4 regions of the Pontibacter kalidii genome follow, and region 4 is predicted to be linked to each of the others. Evidence: riboswitches for the same ligand, from Rfam matches in the RefSeq annotation. Region 4 holds a riboswitch; each other region holds the start of a gene.
What was found. A riboswitch is a leader RNA that binds a small molecule or an ion and turns the genes downstream of it on or off. The one in region 4 is predicted to bind S-adenosylmethionine.

Region 1 (4,210 bases), 1.4 Mb from region 4:
TGCTGCTAGCAAGTACAGGTCTGCAAATCCAAAGCAAAAAACCATGGATGGCAACCGAACAAGCCGTGCCCCAGCTAACAGATTTTGAAATGGAAAGCTTGGATAATGGCGTGACCAAGTATAGTAACCAGGAGGTGCTGGTGTACTTGAAACCTGTGCAGGCCTTTTACTCGACCGAGCACCACCCGCTCATTTGCTGGGAAGGGAGCGGCTATACATTCCGGCAGGTACAGCAACGGCAGGTTGGCAGCAACACGGTGTATGTGGGCGAGCTGCAAAAGGGTAAAGACACGCTGTTTACGGCCTGGTGGATGGACAATGGCCAGCACCGCACCATCAACCAATGGGACTGGCGCACCAGGATGCTAAAAGGAGAAGAAAAGTATAAAATGGTAAACGTGACGGTTGCACAAAAGCAGGAGCTACACCGGGCTATCCGCTCGGTCATGCACCAGATCCGGACCTCGCCGGAGGCAGCCTCCCCAAATAGCCTACACATAGCGGTAGCTGGTGTAAAAGAATGAAGGGTTCGGGTAAAGATCGAGCATGTCCATAAAAACAACGCCCCCTCCCGTACTTTCTGTCTTTTTACCCCCTAACCCTCCCCCACCCCTTTCTCGTTTAATAGCACAGCAATTAACCATTAAAGTTGAAGGCCTATGAACACCCTACCTGTCAACTGGCTTACCGAGGGGCTGCTGGATTTTGAGTACAAGAAATACCTGCTGCTGGCCTACCTGCAGGCCGCCAAAACCGAGTTTGGCAAACAACGCCTCTACCCGATTTTCTCCGATCTGATCATGCATTACCGCAATCTCAAGCAGGTAAAGGAGCACAAGCAACTGGTGTACGAGTCTTTCCCGCAGCGCATCAGCCGCGCCGACTTCGAGAAGCTGGAGCTGGTGTATGAGAAGATCGTGCAGGACGATGAAACAATGGAGCAAATAGAGGAGATCATCCAATATGCCACGCCGCTTTTCAGCCAGGCGCTGGAGGAGGGCAAAGAGCTGTATGATTTCGTGGAGCGCCACCTCGAGATCACCCCGGTGGGCATCACGCCTATTTACCACAACGAGGGCTACCTTTTCCTGGAGAGTTTACCCGGCAAGGAAACCCGGGTGTACAGCTACCACATCACCGTTTTTGAGAATACCTACGAGAAGTACAGGGGCATTAACACACAGCACCTGCAAACCGTGCGCCGCGGCCTGGCCCTGACGCATGAGCACCTGAAGGCGCAGCTGATAAAGGAGCGGAAGGAACTGCCAAACCCGGCCACCTTTGCCGCCGTGTCTACCTTTCCGGTACCGCTGGAGCAGTCGCTGCTGCCCATTGCCAAGCGCTCGCTGGTAAAGTACGTAACCAGGCTGGCAGGCTGATTTATCGCCTGTTTCAGAATAAATTACGCACAAAATTTACACAGTTCAGAAAAATATGTAATTTTGCATCATTAGTAAAAAGGACGGTAACGTCTGTAAAAGATTTATAGAGAAGAGGCGAGAGAATAGGCTCCCTGACCCTCTGGCAACCTCCCAAGTCGGGGAAGGTGCCAAATCCTATCCCGGCTGGTCCGGGGCATATAAATAGACAACGCAATGCAAACCTACACGAACACACCAGCACCAAGTATAGCCCGCCGTGGCCTCACCACTGCTCAGGCTACCATTATTCCCAATACTGCCCGCACCATGCAAGGGTACTGTTGCTGCTGTTGTTGTATGTGCTGATCGAAGCACCTCCTCACCTTGCTCCTTCCCTGATTTGAATCAGGCTTTGCTGCGGAGCAGCAGCAAGTGCAGAGCATCCTTTGCCGCTGTACCTGTAACAGGTGGAGCAACGGCAGTATTTAATCGAAAACTGTATTTAGCAGTCCAGTTTATCACAGATTCAAACTTTTAGCTATATGGATTTATCACAGGAACTTCTGGCCCGGCTAGACTCCTTGCGCGCTGCCATGGCCGGTTTGCCGGCAGCTGAGGGCCTGCGCTACCTGGCGGAGGAGTTCAGCGGCAACATCGCCTTCTCTTCCAGCCTGGGTATTGAAGACCAGCTCATTACGCACCACATTTTTGAGCAGGAATTGCCGATCCGCGTGTTCACCCTCGATACCGGCCGTCTCTTTAACGAGAGCTATACCCTGCTGCACAAAACAAACCAGCGTTACAGAAAGAAGATAGAAGTATACTTCCCCAGGCACGAGGCCGTGGAGCAACTGGTGAACGAAAAGGGCCCGATGAGCTTCTACAACTCCATCGATGACCGCAAGCAGTGCTGCTATATCCGCAAGGTGGAGCCCCTGAACCGTGCCCTGCAGGGCGTGCAGGTATGGGTTACCGGCATCCGCTCCGAGCAATCGGGCGCGCGGCAGGAGCTGCAGCTACTGGAGTGGGACGAGGCGCACCAGCTCATCAAGTATAACCCGCTGCTGCACTATACTTTAGACGAGGTATGGGCAGCTGTAAAAGCACTGCACATCCCATACAACCCGTTGCACGACAAGGGCTTCGTGAGCATTGGCTGCGCCCCGTGCACCCGTGCCATTGCCGAGGGCGAGGACTTCCGCGCCGGCCGCTGGTGGTGGGAGGATAACTCAAAAAAAGAGTGCGGGCTGCACGCCAGATAAGTTAGAAAGTTTACAAGTTAGAGAGTTGGGGAGTTTAGGAGTTAGAGAGTTGGGGTTTACTGATACCGAACCACTAATAACTAACAACCAATAACGAGCAACGAACAAAGATATGACAAAAAGATACCTGGATTACCTCGATCAGCTGGAGGCAGAGGCGATCCACATTATGCGCGAAGTAGCGGGGCAATTCGAGAAGCCGGCCCTGCTTTTCTCCGGAGGCAAGGATTCCATCACCTTGGTACGCCTGGCCGAGAAGGCTTTCCGCCCTGGCAAGTTCCCGTTCCCGCTGGTGCACATCGATACCGGGCACAATTTCCCGGAGGCGATCCGCTACCGCGATGAGCTGGCCGAGCGCCTGGGTGAGAAACTGATCGTGCGCAACGTGGAGGAAACCATTAAACGCAAGAACCTTTCGGAGCCGAAGGGCCGCTATGCCAGCCGCAACGCGCTGCAGACCCATACCTTGCTGGAGACCATCGAGGAGTTTGGTTTTGACGCCTGCATTGGCGGTGCCCGTCGCGACGAGGAAAAGGCCCGCGCCAAGGAACGCATCTTCTCGGTGCGCGACGAGTTTGGTCAGTGGGATCCGAAGCGCCAGCGCCCCGAGCTCTGGAACATCTACAACGGCCGCATCACCAAAGGCGAGAACGTGCGCGTGTTCCCGATCTCTAACTGGACCGAGCTGGACGTTTGGAACTACATTAAACGCGAGGGAATAGCCCTGCCAAACATCTACTACACCCACGAGCGCGAGTGCCTGGTGCGCGACGGCAAGCTGATGGCCTGGTCTGACTTTATTTTCCAGGAGCCCGACGATGTGGTCGTGACCAAGCAGGTGCGTTTCCGCACCGTGGGCGACATGACCTGTACGGCCGCTGTGGAAAGTATAGCCCACGACATTGATGGGGTAATTGCAGAGATTCTGGAGTCAAAGATAAGTGAGCGCGGCGCCACCCGCATCGACGACAAACTGTCGGAGACAGCGATGGAAGACCGTAAGAAAGGAGGATACTTTTAATGGACATACTACGATTTATTACTGCCGGCAACGTAGACGACGGCAAGAGCACACTCATCGGTCGCCTGCTCTACGACACCAAGCAGATCTTCGCCGACCAGTTGGAAGCCATCGAGAGCTCCGGCCGCGTAAATGAGGACGGGCAGGTAGACCTTTCCTTACTTACGGACGGCCTGAAGGCGGAGCGCGAGCAGGGCATCACCATTGATGTGGCCTACAAGTACTTCTCCACTGAGCGACGTAAGTTCATCATCGCCGATGCGCCGGGCCATATCCAGTATACCCGCAACATGGTAACAGGTGCCTCTAACTCCAACCTGTCCATCATCCTGGTAGATGCCCGTAAGGGCGTGCAGGAGCAGACACGCCGCCACTCCATCATCTCCTCGCTGCTGGGTATCCCGCACCTGGTGATCTGTATTAACAAGATGGACCTGGTAGGCTATGATGAGCAGGTATACGACCAGATTGTGGAGGACTACAAGCAGTTTGCCAGGAAGCTACGCGCCAAAGAGATCACCTTTATACCTGTGAGCGCCCTGAAAGGCGATAACATTGTGGAGGGC
Region 2 (4,210 bases), 2.0 Mb from region 4:
CTGTGCTGGACAACCCGAAACTGTTCCTGGTGGGCGCCTTCTGGATTACTTTTCACATCCTCATTATGCTGGTGGTGGCGCGTCTAATACGGGCACCGTTCTTTTATGTGGCGGTGGGCAGCCAGGCAAATATTGGCGGTGCGGCCTCGGCACCTATCGTGGCAGCGGCCTTTAACCGCTATCTGGCCCCGGTGGGCGTGCTGCTGGCCGTGTTGGGCTACGCAGTGGGTACATACGGCGCCTACATCTCCGGGCTGATCCTGCAGTACATCTGGAACCTGCTGGCGTAGAGAGTTTGGGAGTTAGAAAGTTTAGGAGTTAGAAAGTTTAGGAGTTAGAGAGTTAGAAGGTTAAAGTATAGCCTGGGTGCTTGACTCTATAAAGTATATAACCCAAGTTGCAGTATCTAATGCAGTGCAGGTGTAAACCCACCCCTAACCCCTCCAAGGTGGGGAAATCACCTGCTCTTTTGCAAAATTCCCCTCCTCTGGACTAGCCAAAACGCGAGTTTTGAGCTAGCGAGCGCAGCTCTCAGGGGTGGGTTAATCGCAAATCGATCTATAAAGTATAAGAGCACCGGCCCCGGTGGGAGAGTAGTGGTTCTCCTGCCGGGGCCGATGCTGTATAAAACAGGCTATTCCCGCTGCACTGTCTACAGCGAGTCTGGAGACTCGCCGCACACCCTGCATCACCGGCTGGATGCCGGCGCCAGCCTACAAGTACTTCTGGTACAGGTTGTAAAGTATGATCTTGTCTTTCTCCGTCAGCTCCATGTTCACCTCCTCCTGTACAAAGTGGAGCTTGAAGGCACGGATGGCGGCGGGCATGTCTCGGGTGTCGTAACCAATGATGCGGAGCGCCTCTTTGGGGTTAAAGTGCGGCGGAATGGTAGAGACGGAATCCAGGGGCTGCAGTACAAGCACGGGCGCTGTACCGGTGCTGTCGAGCACCGTAATCGGGGCGGCCGGCTGCAGGTACTGCTCCACTACGCCCTCATCGTACCACAGGCCGAAACCGTGCTCCGCCAGCCGCTTCCATGGGAACGTCTCGTTCGGGTCTACTTTTCGCACCGGGGCAATATCGGAGTGGCCGATGAAGTTCTCGGCAGGTATGTTGTGCTTTTCCTTCAGCATCGCCAAAACTTCCAGCAGGCTGTTGATCTGTGCTTCGGCAAAAGGCTCGGCTCCATTATTATCCAGCTCAATGCCGATGGAGGAGGAGTTAAGATCGGTGTTATTTCCCCAGCGGCTATTGCCCCCGTGCCAGGCGCGCAGGTTGTCGTTGAGCATGTGGTATACCTTGCCGTCGCGGCCGATCACGTAATGTGCGCTAACCTGCGTTTTTGGCATGGTAAAGGTCTTCAGCGTATGCTCCGTTGAGTTCTGGGCCGTGTGGTGGATCACGACATAGTTAGCCTTTCGCATGCTGAAGTTGGTAGTACCTACCCAGTGCTCGCCAAGTGGCAGCGTCGACTCCTTTGGGTTGATGGCGGGCACGGTGCGCAGCTGTTTCGTATAGGCTTTCAGCTGTTTCTTATGCGCACGGTTGGTGCTGGCGTAAGGGTTGGGGGAGCAACTGTAGAGGCTGGCGCTGGCCAGGAGCAGCGCGAAAAGGGCCGTAGAGGTGAATTTCATGTGAATTGTCAGGGATAGTGTGTTCTGAAGTATAAACTTGTGGGAAATTAACTTTAGATGCAAGTTCTAACACTGAACTATCAGGATTAGAAGTATAAACTTTAGGAGAACTTCCCCTCCGGGTTTGATTTTCTAGCCGTGCTGGCTTTACCTTTGCAGTATCTTTATGCAAGATTTATAAAGAAGAGGGGAGAGAGCAGGCTCAGCGAACCTCTAGCAACCACGGCCCCGGCCGTAAAGGTGCTAACACCTGCCCAATTTGGGACCTATAAATTTAACTTCATGCGCTTACTACAACAGCTTCCCGTTTTTATATCCCGTGTCTTTACCGCACTAGCAGCGCCTAAGCCTGCTTGTTGTTGTTATTGTTGTTGTTAAAGGCTATACTCCTCTACAACTGCCTTGGCGCAAACCGCAGGGGCTTCCACACTAACAAAGACATTAAGATTTCCATTTTAGGGGCGTAAGAAGCCAAAGTCGCCGTTAAGCATTTCGTGCCTGCTTCCCGCTCTATCGTTTACATGCAACATATTCAAAAAACTGGCGGTTGGGCCCTGGTGCCTTTCCTGGTGTTTGTGCTCACCTTTCTAGGCGCAGGCATTTTCTTAAACGATTTTTATGCCCTGCCTGCACCGGTGGCGGTGGTATTGGGCATCATCTCCGCCTTCTTTCTACTTCGGGGCTCCACAGAGGCCAAGGTAGCAGCGCTTATCAGGGGCTGCGGCGATTCCAAGATCATCACCATGTGCCTGATCTACCTGCTTGCCGGGGCTTTTGCCACGGTAACAAAGGCTGTGGGCGGTGTGGATGCTACCGTAAACCTGGGACTGAGCGTGCTGCCGGTACAGTACCTGGGCCTTGGCGTATTTCTGCTGGCGGCCTTCCTGTCAACGGCCACGGGAACATCGGTGGGGGCTATTGTGGCTCTAGCGCCTATCGCGGTGGGGCTCGCCGAGCAAAGTCAAACGTCTATGCCCTTGCTGCTGGGCGCGCTGTTGGGAGGCGCCATGTTTGGCGATAACCTCTCCTTTATTTCCGATACCACTATTGCCGCCACGCAAACACAGGGTTGCAGCATGCGCGACAAGTTTAGGGTAAACATCCTGATCGCTGGCCCTGCTGCCCTGGTTACGGTGGTGCTGTTGCTCCTCACAGGCTGGAACACGGCAGGAGCGGTGGAGGCGCAGCTCCCGGAACTGCAGGCGGCTAATTTCTGGCAGATCGTGCCTTACCTGTTGGTCATCGCCTTGGCTGTATCAGGCATAAATGTGTTTGTGGTCCTCATTCTGGGTACTTTGGCTTCCGGAGCTGTAGGGCTGTGGCAGGGCCAACTGGAGGTGCTGGCTTTTGGCAAAAGCGTCTACGAGGGCTTCACGGGTATGACCGAGATCTTCCTGCTCTCCATGCTCACGGGCGGGCTGGCCCGGATGGTCAGCGAGGCGGGCGGCATTGCCTTCCTGCTGAAAAAAGTTAGCAAGGCCGCCAGCGGGTTTCGCTCGGCACAGGTCGGCATCCTGTCGCTGGTAGGGGGCACGAACACGGCCATTGCCAATAACACGGTTTCTATCGTCGTGACGGGGCAGGTGGTGAAGGAGATCAGCCAGGAGTATAGTATAGATAAACGCAAAACCGCCGCGCTGCTCGATATTGCCTCCTGTGTGGTGCAGGGGCTGCTGCCTTATGGTGCCCAGATCCTGATGCTGGTCAGCTTTTCGAACGGGCAGCTGAACTTCCTGGACCTCTGGTCCTCGGCCTGGTACCTGTACTTGTTGCTGCTGTTCAGCCTGCTGGCCATCTATACGCCTTTCGTAGATAAGTACCTGCAAAAGCAGCCTGCGGCAGAGCAGGCTGTGGCGGTGTAAGTACAGGAGCTAAGTATCAGTACTCCATTTTAAAAAGTATAACGAAAACTAACGCTATCGAAAAATTTTTACTCTCACCTTTATACACGCCACTATTCTAACTTTACTAACCTAACCAAAAAAGGGAGACAAGCTTTGTCTCCCTTTTTTATATCAAACCGCGGGCCTTCAGCTCCAGGTATTTGTTAATCGTGTTCGCCGTCAGGTCTTTTGGCGGGGTGAGGATGGCGTGAATACCATGCAGTTGCAGCTCCTTCACGATCTGCCTTTTGTCGTGGCTGAACTTTTGGGCGATGGCTTTGGTGTATACTTCCTCGGTGCTGGTGGCGGGTTGGTGCAGCAGGCTGTGCAGCTCCGTGTTCTCGAAGAAGATCACCACCAGCAGGTGATTCTTAGCCAGCGCCCGCAGGTAGGGCAGCTGGCGCTGCGCGCCGTTCAGCGTCTCGAAGTTGGTGAAGAGCAGAAGCAGGCTGCGTTGTTTTATCGTATGGCGCACAGTGGCGTAAAGCCGCTCGAAGTCGGTTTCCTGGAACAGCGTTTTCTGGTTGTAGAGCAGCTCCAGGATACGGCGCAGCTGATCCGACTTGCGCTGTGCGGGCAAGATGTTGCTTATCTTGTTTGAGAAGGTGATGACTCCTGCTTTGTCCTGCTTTTTCATGGAGATGCTGGAGATGACCAGGGAGGCGTTGATGGCATAATCCAGCAAGGTTAGTC
Region 3 (4,210 bases), 1.4 Mb from region 4:
GCCTTTGTCCACCAGAGTCAAGTAGCAGTGGCCTTTGCGGCGGTCCACGTTTACCTGGGCTACCTCCGCCACCACCCAATAGCTGTCCGGGAAAGCCACCTCCAGTTCCTCGCGTATCTGCTGGTGCAGCTCATACAGCGAGAGCGGGGCCTGCTCCTCATACACTACCGTCTGGCGAAAAAAGATCTGGGACATGGTTCAACAACGTTACAATCTCCTGCACAACCGGCAGAGCGCCGGCTCCTGTGCCTCGAAGATAGGATTTTTTGGCTAAAATAATTAGTAAGGTGGCGGAGAAAAAGTTTTTGCTTGTCTGAATCAGGATTTGTGGGATTGTAGGATGGACAGGATTTTCTACAAACCAGTTCCAACCACCCCTGCCCCTCCTTAACTAAGGAGGGGAGCCTGAAATTGTTGTGGCTCAAGTATAAGTTTCATAGTTGCTGGCATAGAGCGAACAGGTCGCGACCTGTCCCTACAAGAGTGAATCCACCCCTAGCCCCTCCCAGGAGGGGAGTTCACCCCACCCCAGCCCTCCCCTAAAAACAGGGGAGGGAGTTATACTTGCCACTATACTTAATTGTCATCTCGAATGAAATGAGAGATCTATCTGCAATTCTAAACAGATCTCTCACTACGTTCGAGATGACAGATAGCGGTGGCTATCGGAAACTGATCCCAGTCTTTCCGTTGAGCGCCTTGTAGATTTCCGGTGCCGAAGGCATTGCGACTTTAGGAGCAAAGGAAATGTACACAGCGCGATGCGGGAAGACGAGGCCTCCCGGCCTTGAGGGAGTCAAAGTGTACTATAAAACAAGTAGGTTGTAAAGCCGTGGATGAACAGTAGCTAGTTAGGATATCCTGTTTCAGGTTACGGGAAGCAGGGGCTAAGAAAAGGCAAAAGCGGACGCTTTCGCCAGTGAAAGTATAGCAGCAAGTATAAACTGAAGTATAAGAATATAGCCCAAGTATAAAGTATGGCTTTTCAAGCCAGTCGAGGCATAGACGCGACACATTGGTAGGGCGCAAGTCTTTAGACTTGCGCCAGATAGAGAGGAAATTGTAGGCTTGTATACCAGGCTGAAACGCGATGGTTCTGGCATAGAAATCCAAAGATCTTAAACTTGATTTTAAAAAAACATCAAAAACATTTGGCATTTTAAAAAGTCGCGCCGTATACTTGCAACATCAAGTCAATACTCCCTTTGCGGATATTGGTTTATAAAGAAGCGTGGAGAGACAGGCTCTGTGAAACGCTAGCAACCTAACGATCGGTGTTAAGGTGCTAATTCCTGAGTTCGGCAGGGTGCCGGACGAATATAAATTGATACGGTCATGAACAAGGGAATCAATTCAACGCAACACGTATTACTAGTATCGCCGACAGCCAAAGCACTGTCGCAAGTCTGCATTTTAGCTCCTGCTAAGGCTTTCGTCATGCGCATGCCCATGTGCGCCATGCACGACTGTTGTTGCTGTTAACCAAGGTATAAAGTTCCTGTTTTCATACATGGCTTAGTGGCAGATCCCGCATCTGCTGCTACAGCCTACTTATACCTCTACAGCATTCCTGTCTTTACTCAAATCATACCTTTTCTTTTTAACGATATAAAATCTACATAGCCATGTCTAAATCATTGCACTTCGAAACGCTACAGTTGCACGCCGGCCAGGAAATAGATCCCACCACACAGTCACGCGCAGTGCCTATCTACCAGACCACCTCTTACGCCTTTAAAAACGCGGAGCACGGGGCTAATCTGTTTGCCCTGAAGGAATTCGGTAACATTTATACCCGCATTCAGAACCCAACCACCGATGTGTTCGAGAAGCGCATTGCGGCTCTGGAGGGAGGAGTGGCGGCTGTGGCCGTGGCCTCGGGGCAGGCGGCGCAGTTCCTGGCGCTCACCAACATCCTGGAGGCCGGGGATAACTTTGTAACGTCCAGCTTCCTGTATGGCGGTAGCTATAACCAGTTCAAGGTATCGTTCAAGCGCCTGGGCATTGAGGCCAGGTTTGCCGGAAACGATGACGTGTCGAGCTTCGAGAAGCTGATCGATGAAAAGACAAAGGCAATTTATACAGAGACCATTGGCAATCCGCGCTTTAACATTCCGGACTTTGAGGCCCTTGCCGCCCTGGCTCGCAAGTATGATATTCCGCTGATTGTGGATAACACCTTCGGGGCCGGTGGTTACCTGTTTCGCCCGCTGGAGCACGGCGCCAATGTGGTGGTGGAGTCTGCTACGAAGTGGATCGGCGGCCACGGCACCAGCATTGGCGGCGTGATTGTGGACGGGGGTAACTTTAACTGGGGCAACGGCAAATTCCCGCAGTTCTCCGAGCCATCGGAAGGTTACCATGGGCTGAACTTCTGGGAGGTGTTTGGCGAAAACGGCCCGTTCGGAAACATCGCCTTCGCCATTCGTACCCGTGTGGAAGGCCTTCGGGATTTCGGTCCGGCACTGAGTCCTTTTAACTCGTTCCTGCTGCTGCAGGGGCTGGAAACGCTTTCGCTAAGGCTGGAGAGAACCGTGCAGAACGCGCAGGCGCTGGCCGAGTGGCTGGAGCAGCACGAGTTGGTAGAGAGCGTGAACTACCCTGGCCTACAGAGCAGCCCCTACCACGAACTGGCTAAAAAATACCTGAAGCGCGGCTTTGGCGGGGTGCTTTCCTTTAAGCTGAAAGGTGACAAGCAGCAGGCGGAGACATTTGTCAACAGCCTGGAACTGGTGAGTCACCTGGCTAACGTGGGCGACGCCAAAACGCTGATCATCCACCCGGCCTCCACCACACACCAACAGTTGAGCGATGCCGAGCAACTAAGCGCAGGCGTAGATCCAACCCTGCTACGCATATCCGCCGGCATAGAGCACATAGACGACATAAAAGCAGATTTCGAACAGGCCTTCTCCAAAGTATTGGAGGCAGCGCCCGCTATAGCCTAAGTATAATAATGCCAACACAGCACGTTTTTCATCACCAACAAGAGTTTCAGCTGGAGTCCGGGGCTACGTTGCCGGGCTTCCAGCTGGCTTATACTACTTACGGCGCGCTGAACCAGCAGCGCAGCAATGTGGTATGGGTGTGCCATGCCCTTACCGGCAGCGCCGATTTTACCGACTGGTGGTGCGACCTCTTCGGGGAAGGCAAGCTCTACGACCCGCGCGAATGGTTTGTCGTGTGCGCCAACACCATGGGCGGTTGCTACGGCTCCACAGGGCCACTCTCGGTAAACCCAAAAACGCTGCAGCCATACTTCCAGACTTTTCCGCAGCTCACCAACCGCGACATTGTGCGCGCCTTCGATCTGCTGCGGCAGGAGCTGGGGTTGGAGCGGGTGCATACGTTGCTGGGTGGCTCGCTGGGCGGGCAGCAGGCGCTGGAGTGGGTGCTGCAGAAACCTGCTGTGTTTGAGCGGCTGGTGCACGTGGCCAGTAATGCGCGGCACTCCCCTTGGGGCATCGCCTTTAACGAAAGCCAGCGCATGGCCATCCGCCAGGACCCCACCTGGGGCACCAGCACAAAGGAGGCAGGACAGGAAGGGCTAAAAACGGCCCGCGCTATCGCCATGCTGTCTTACCGCCACTACAACACCTACAACGAAGCGCAGCAGGAGCCGGGGCATAGCATTACCGACAACTTTCGCGCTTCCAGCTACCAGGTATACCAGGGCGAGAAGCTGGCACAGCGGTTCAATGCTTATACTTACTGGCTGCTCTCCAAGGCCATGGACTCGCACAACGTGGGCCGCGACAGAGGGGGTGTGGAGCGTGCACTGGCACAGGTAAAGGCCCGGAGCCTGTTTGTGGGTGTGGATACCGACCTGCTGTTTCCGGTAGAGGAGCAGTATTTCCTGCATGCCCAGGTGTCGGATTCCTCCTTTCACCTTATCCGCTCCAACTATGGCCACGATGGCTTTCTGGTGGAGGTGGACCAGCTGACGGAGGCTATCCGTCAATTTTATCAAAATGAAAAAGTAACAGAAGAAGAAGAATTCAACTATGAAAAGCAAGAGCGGTAAACGAATCGGGATATTTGGCTTTGGCTGCGTGGGCCAGGGGCTGCATGACGTGCTGCAGGACAACCCACACCTGGATGTGGCCAAAATCTGCGTGCGCGACAAGGAGAAGCTGCGCACCCTGCCCAAGCATCATTTTACCTATGACGCGCAGGAGCTGCTGCAGGACGAAAGTATAGATCTGTTTGC
Region 4 (4,210 bases):
GCGTTGAACAGGAAGTCTTTCTCCGACTGCTTCTTTACATAGGTATCTATAAGGAGCGAATAAGTTTCGGCGTGAATGTTCTCCATCATGATCTGAAAGCCATAGAAGCAGCGCGCCTCCGGGATCTGCACCTCGTTCATGAAGTTCACAGCCAAGTTCTCGTTCACGATGCCGTCTGAAGCAGCGAAGAAGGCCAGCACATGGCTGATGAAGTGGCGCTCGCCATCGTTCAGGTTCTCCCAGTCCTTCAGGTCCTGGCCCAGATCAATTTCCTCGGCTGTCCAGAAACTGGCTTCTGCCTTTTTATACATCTGCCATACCTCATCATGCTGTATCGGGAACAGTACAAAGCGGTTTGGGTTTTCTTGCAGTATTGGCTCCATAATCTTTTAAAATAAGCGTTTTATTGGTTGAAGGGGTAAGCTGATTAGCTTAGAAAACACCCCGTTTAAGTTTTGGTTCGGGTAGATGTCTGAATGCCATCCACCAATATCCTGACTTCAAATATATAGAAATGAACTCGATTTCCGGGGCGAAAGTTGTTCAATTTATGCACATGCCCCTACAGTTGAATCTGGGCCGATTTTAGCTGCAACTAACATGGTTATCCACATCTTGATTTACATATATATAATGTGCTAAATATTGTAATAAGTCTGTTTGCTAGTGGCTTAATTCAATGTGGGTGCTTTTTGGAGGCTGCAGCTGTGTAGACAAGGTGTAGGAAATGTGCATCAAGTGCGCCAGTTTATACATCTAAATGAAGTATAGCCAATGGAGCTAAAGTGTAGGTGCTGGCCTTTGTGGAAAAACGGCAGAGGAAAGTGATTTGTTAACTTGCTGTTGCAAAACCGCTTATGCGATTTATCGACAAAAATTAAAAACGCCTATGTGGATATGCACATACTTTTCCACATATGTGTATAGGTAAAGTATAGGCGGCGAACAATTTGTTATACAAGCCGTTGCAAATATCGAAACGAAGCCGTACTTTTGCGGACTAAATCTTTTTAAACATACATTGAAGCTGATGTACGCAATTGTAGAAATCGCAGGTCAACAGACCAAAGTAGAGAGCGGTAAGTTCATCTACGCTAACAAGCTTTCCGGCAATGAAGGTGACGCCGTTGAGTTCGCCAATGTTCTTCTAACTGATGACAACGGTACTATTACTGTTGGCGCTCCTTTCGTGGATGGTATCAAAGTAACTGGTAAGATCCTGGGTGAGGTAAGAGCTGACAAAGTGCTTATCTTTAAGAAGAAGAGAAGAAAAGGGTATAAGAAGTCGAGAGGTCATCGTCAGAACTATACCAAAGTTCTTATCGAAAGCATTGGTTAAGCAGTAAGAGGAAATTAATCGTAGAACCTTTTGGGCTGGCTTGGCTAACCCAACTAAATAGTAAAAGAAAATGGCACACAAAAAAGGAGCTGGTAGTTCTAATAACGGCCGCGAATCGCATTCTAAACGACTGGGTGTTAAGATTTACGGAGGCCAGGACATTATCGCAGGTAACATCATCGTAAGACAAAGAGGTACTTCGCACCACCCAGGCAAAAACGTGGGTATTGGCAGAGACCATACTTTGTTCGCCTTGGTTGACGGCGTGGTAGAGTTCAGAAAGAGCGTGAAAAACCGTTCTTACGTTTCTGTAGTACCTAAGGTAGAAGCAGAAGCTTAATTTAAGCTAAGCTGATAGCAAAAAGAGGGATGCCCGGCAGGTGTCCCTCTTTTTTTAGGAAGTATTTCAGGAATACGTAACCAACCACCATGGCGGGCGTACATATAAGCAGGGATTGGATTTGCGATTAAACGAAAAAGATCCTGAAGGAAAAGGACACGAAAGTGTCCTTTTCTGTTTTTATACCCTCTCCTGCTTGCTTCGGGCCCTTCGCTACAATTTAAGGGCAACTAATTTCCTTTTTCCACGGATATACCTTTACTTTGTTATTCTTATCAAGAAAGACTGAGGGATAGGGCCCGATGACGTCTTAGCAACCATGTATAAAGCTTGGTGCTAACTCCCTCCTGGTGCATCAGTAGCCAGGGAAGATAAGATTGATCCTGTCTCTCTTCAGGTGTCCTTCTTGATAAGTTGTGTAAATGACGAACGAGAAGAAAGACACCGGCCATGACCAAAACACATCCGATTTATACTTTGCTGCGGGAACGCGTGCTTGTGCTTGACGGCGCGATGGGCACCATGATCCAGCGTTACCAGCTCACGGAAGCCGACTTCCGCGGCGAACGCTTTAAAGCCCATCCCTCCGATCTGAAGGGCAACAACGACCTGCTTTCCATCACGCGGCCGGACATCATCCGAGCCATCCATACCGAATACCTGCAGGCCGGTGCCGACATCATCGAGACCAACACCTTCAGCTCTACCAGCATTGCCATGGCCGATTACCACCTGGAGCACCTGGTGTACGAGCTCAACTATGCGTCGGCAAAGGTTGCACGTGAGGCAGCAGATGAGGTGGAGGCGAAAGATCCTGCGCATAAACGTTTCGTGGCGGGCGCCATTGGGCCAACCAACCGCACTGCTTCACTCTCGCCGGATGTGAACAACCCTGGCTACCGCGCCATTACCTTCGATCAGTTAGTAGAAGCATACTATGAGCAGGTGCGTGGTTTGGTGGATGGTGGCTCTGATCTGCTGCTGGTAGAAACCGTGTTTGATACGTTGAACTGTAAGGCGGCTCTTTTTGCCATCCAGCAGTTCGTAAACGATGGCGGCAAAGAACTGCCGATCATGATATCCGGCACCATTACCGACGCCAGTGGTCGTACATTGTCCGGGCAAACCGTAGAGGCTTTCTGGCACTCGATCTCGCACGCGCCCATCCTGAGCGTAGGCTTTAACTGTGCCCTGGGAGCCCGTCAGCTGAAGACCCACATCCAGGAGCTCTCCCGCATTTCAGACTGTTACATCAGTGCTTACCCGAACGCCGGTTTGCCGAACGCCTTTGGCGGCTACGACGAAACAGCCGAGCAAATGGGGGCCATTGTAGAGGAATACCTGAAAGAGGGGCTGGTGAACATACTTGGTGGTTGTTGCGGCACGACGCCCGTGCACACCAAGGTCATTGCAGACTTAGTGCAGAAGTATAAACCGCACGTTCCCACGCCGGTCGCTCCTCTCCCTCGCTACAGCGGCCTCGAGCCCCTTACCATCACTCCTGAAAGCCTTTTTGTGAATGTCGGCGAGCGCACCAACGTGACCGGCTCCAAGATGTTTGCCCGCCTGATCGTAAACGGGCAGTTTGAAGAAGCTTTGGCCGTAGCCCGGCAGCAGGTAGAGGGCGGTGCGCAGATCATTGACGTAAATATGGACGAGGGCATGCTCGACTCGGAGCAGGCCATGACCAATTTCCTCAACCTGATCGCCTCCGAACCCGACATCGCCAAGCTGCCGATCATGATCGACTCCTCGAAGTGGAGCGTGATTGAGGCCGGGCTGAAGTGTGTGCAGGGCAAATCCATCGTTAACTCCATCTCGCTGAAAGAAGGTGAAGAAGCCTTTAAGAAACTGGCCCGCAAGGTGCGTCAGTACGGTGCCGCCGTGGTGGTGATGGCCTTCGACGAACAAGGCCAGGCCGATACGCTGGAGCGCCGGAAAGAAATCTGCGAGCGCTCTTACCGCATTCTGGTAGACGAAGTAGGCTTTCCGCCGCAGGACATCATTTTCGACCCGAACATCCTGGCCATTGCCACGGGCATCGAAGAGCATAACAACTATGCAGTCGATTACATTGAAGTAGTAAAATGGATCAAGGCCAACCTCCCACATGCGCTGGTAAGCGGCGGCGTGAGCAACCTGTCTTTCTCCTTTAGAGGCAATGACCTGGTACGTGAGGCGATGCACACCGTGTTTTTATACTATGCCGTGCAGGCTGGTATGGACATGGGCATTGTGAACGCCGGCATGCTGGGCGTGTACAGCGAAATTCCGACGGAGCTGCGCGACCTGATAGAAGATGTGATCTTTAACCGGCACCCGGAGGCAACCGAAAAGCTCGTGACCTATGCCGAAACGATAAAAGGCAAGGGCAAAACAGCCTCCGCTGCTGATACTTCCTGGCGCGAAACTCCGGTAGAAGAGCGCCTGAAACACGCCCTGGTACGCGGTATTGTTGATTACATTGAAGATGACACGGAGGAGGCGCGCCAAAAAGCTGTAAAAACGCTGGATGTGATCGAAGGGCCGCT

Region 1: it holds a riboswitch for S-adenosylmethionine, as region 4 does, so the genes downstream of both, OH144_RS02505 (phosphoadenylyl-sulfate reductase) here and metH (methionine synthase) in region 4, are expected to answer to the same signal.
Region 2: it holds a riboswitch for S-adenosylmethionine, as region 4 does, so the genes downstream of both, OH144_RS09060 (Na+/H+ antiporter NhaC family protein) here and metH (methionine synthase) in region 4, are expected to answer to the same signal.
Region 3: it holds a riboswitch for S-adenosylmethionine, as region 4 does, so the genes downstream of both, OH144_RS02325 (O-acetylhomoserine aminocarboxypropyltransferase/cysteine synthase family protein) here and metH (methionine synthase) in region 4, are expected to answer to the same signal.

The regions. Positions count from the first base shown of each region.
Region 1 is NZ_CP111079.1:596,054-600,263, reverse strand. It holds gene xrtN (exosortase N) at 1-524, shown strand, start outside; gene OH144_RS02510 (hypothetical protein) at 660-1,379, shown strand; SAM riboswitch class I at 1,481-1,586, shown strand; gene OH144_RS02505 (phosphoadenylyl-sulfate reductase) at 1,904-2,623, shown strand; gene cysD (sulfate adenylyltransferase subunit CysD) at 2,736-3,644, shown strand; gene OH144_RS02495 (sulfate adenylyltransferase subunit 1) at 3,644-4,210, shown strand, end outside.
Region 2 is NZ_CP111079.1:2,109,609-2,113,818, reverse strand. It holds gene OH144_RS09070 (DUF819 family protein) at 1-290, shown strand, start outside; gene OH144_RS09065 (N-acetylmuramoyl-L-alanine amidase) at 714-1,634, opposite strand; SAM riboswitch class I at 1,807-1,909, shown strand; gene OH144_RS09060 (Na+/H+ antiporter NhaC family protein) at 2,156-3,496, shown strand; gene OH144_RS09055 (DUF58 domain-containing protein) at 3,645-4,210, opposite strand, start outside.
Region 3 is NZ_CP111079.1:543,216-547,425, forward strand. It holds gene xseA (exodeoxyribonuclease VII large subunit) at 1-195, opposite strand, end outside; SAM riboswitch class I at 1,217-1,326, shown strand; gene OH144_RS02325 (O-acetylhomoserine aminocarboxypropyltransferase/cysteine synthase family protein) at 1,626-2,948, shown strand; gene metX (homoserine O-acetyltransferase MetX) at 2,957-4,024, shown strand; gene OH144_RS02335 (homoserine dehydrogenase) at 4,005-4,210, shown strand, end outside.
Region 4 is NZ_CP111079.1:4,131,065-4,135,274, reverse strand. It holds gene OH144_RS17300 (ribonucleoside-diphosphate reductase small subunit) at 1-383, opposite strand, end outside; gene rplU (50S ribosomal protein L21) at 1,031-1,339, shown strand; gene rpmA (50S ribosomal protein L27) at 1,410-1,679, shown strand; SAM riboswitch class I at 1,949-2,057, shown strand; gene metH (methionine synthase) at 2,130-4,210, shown strand, end outside.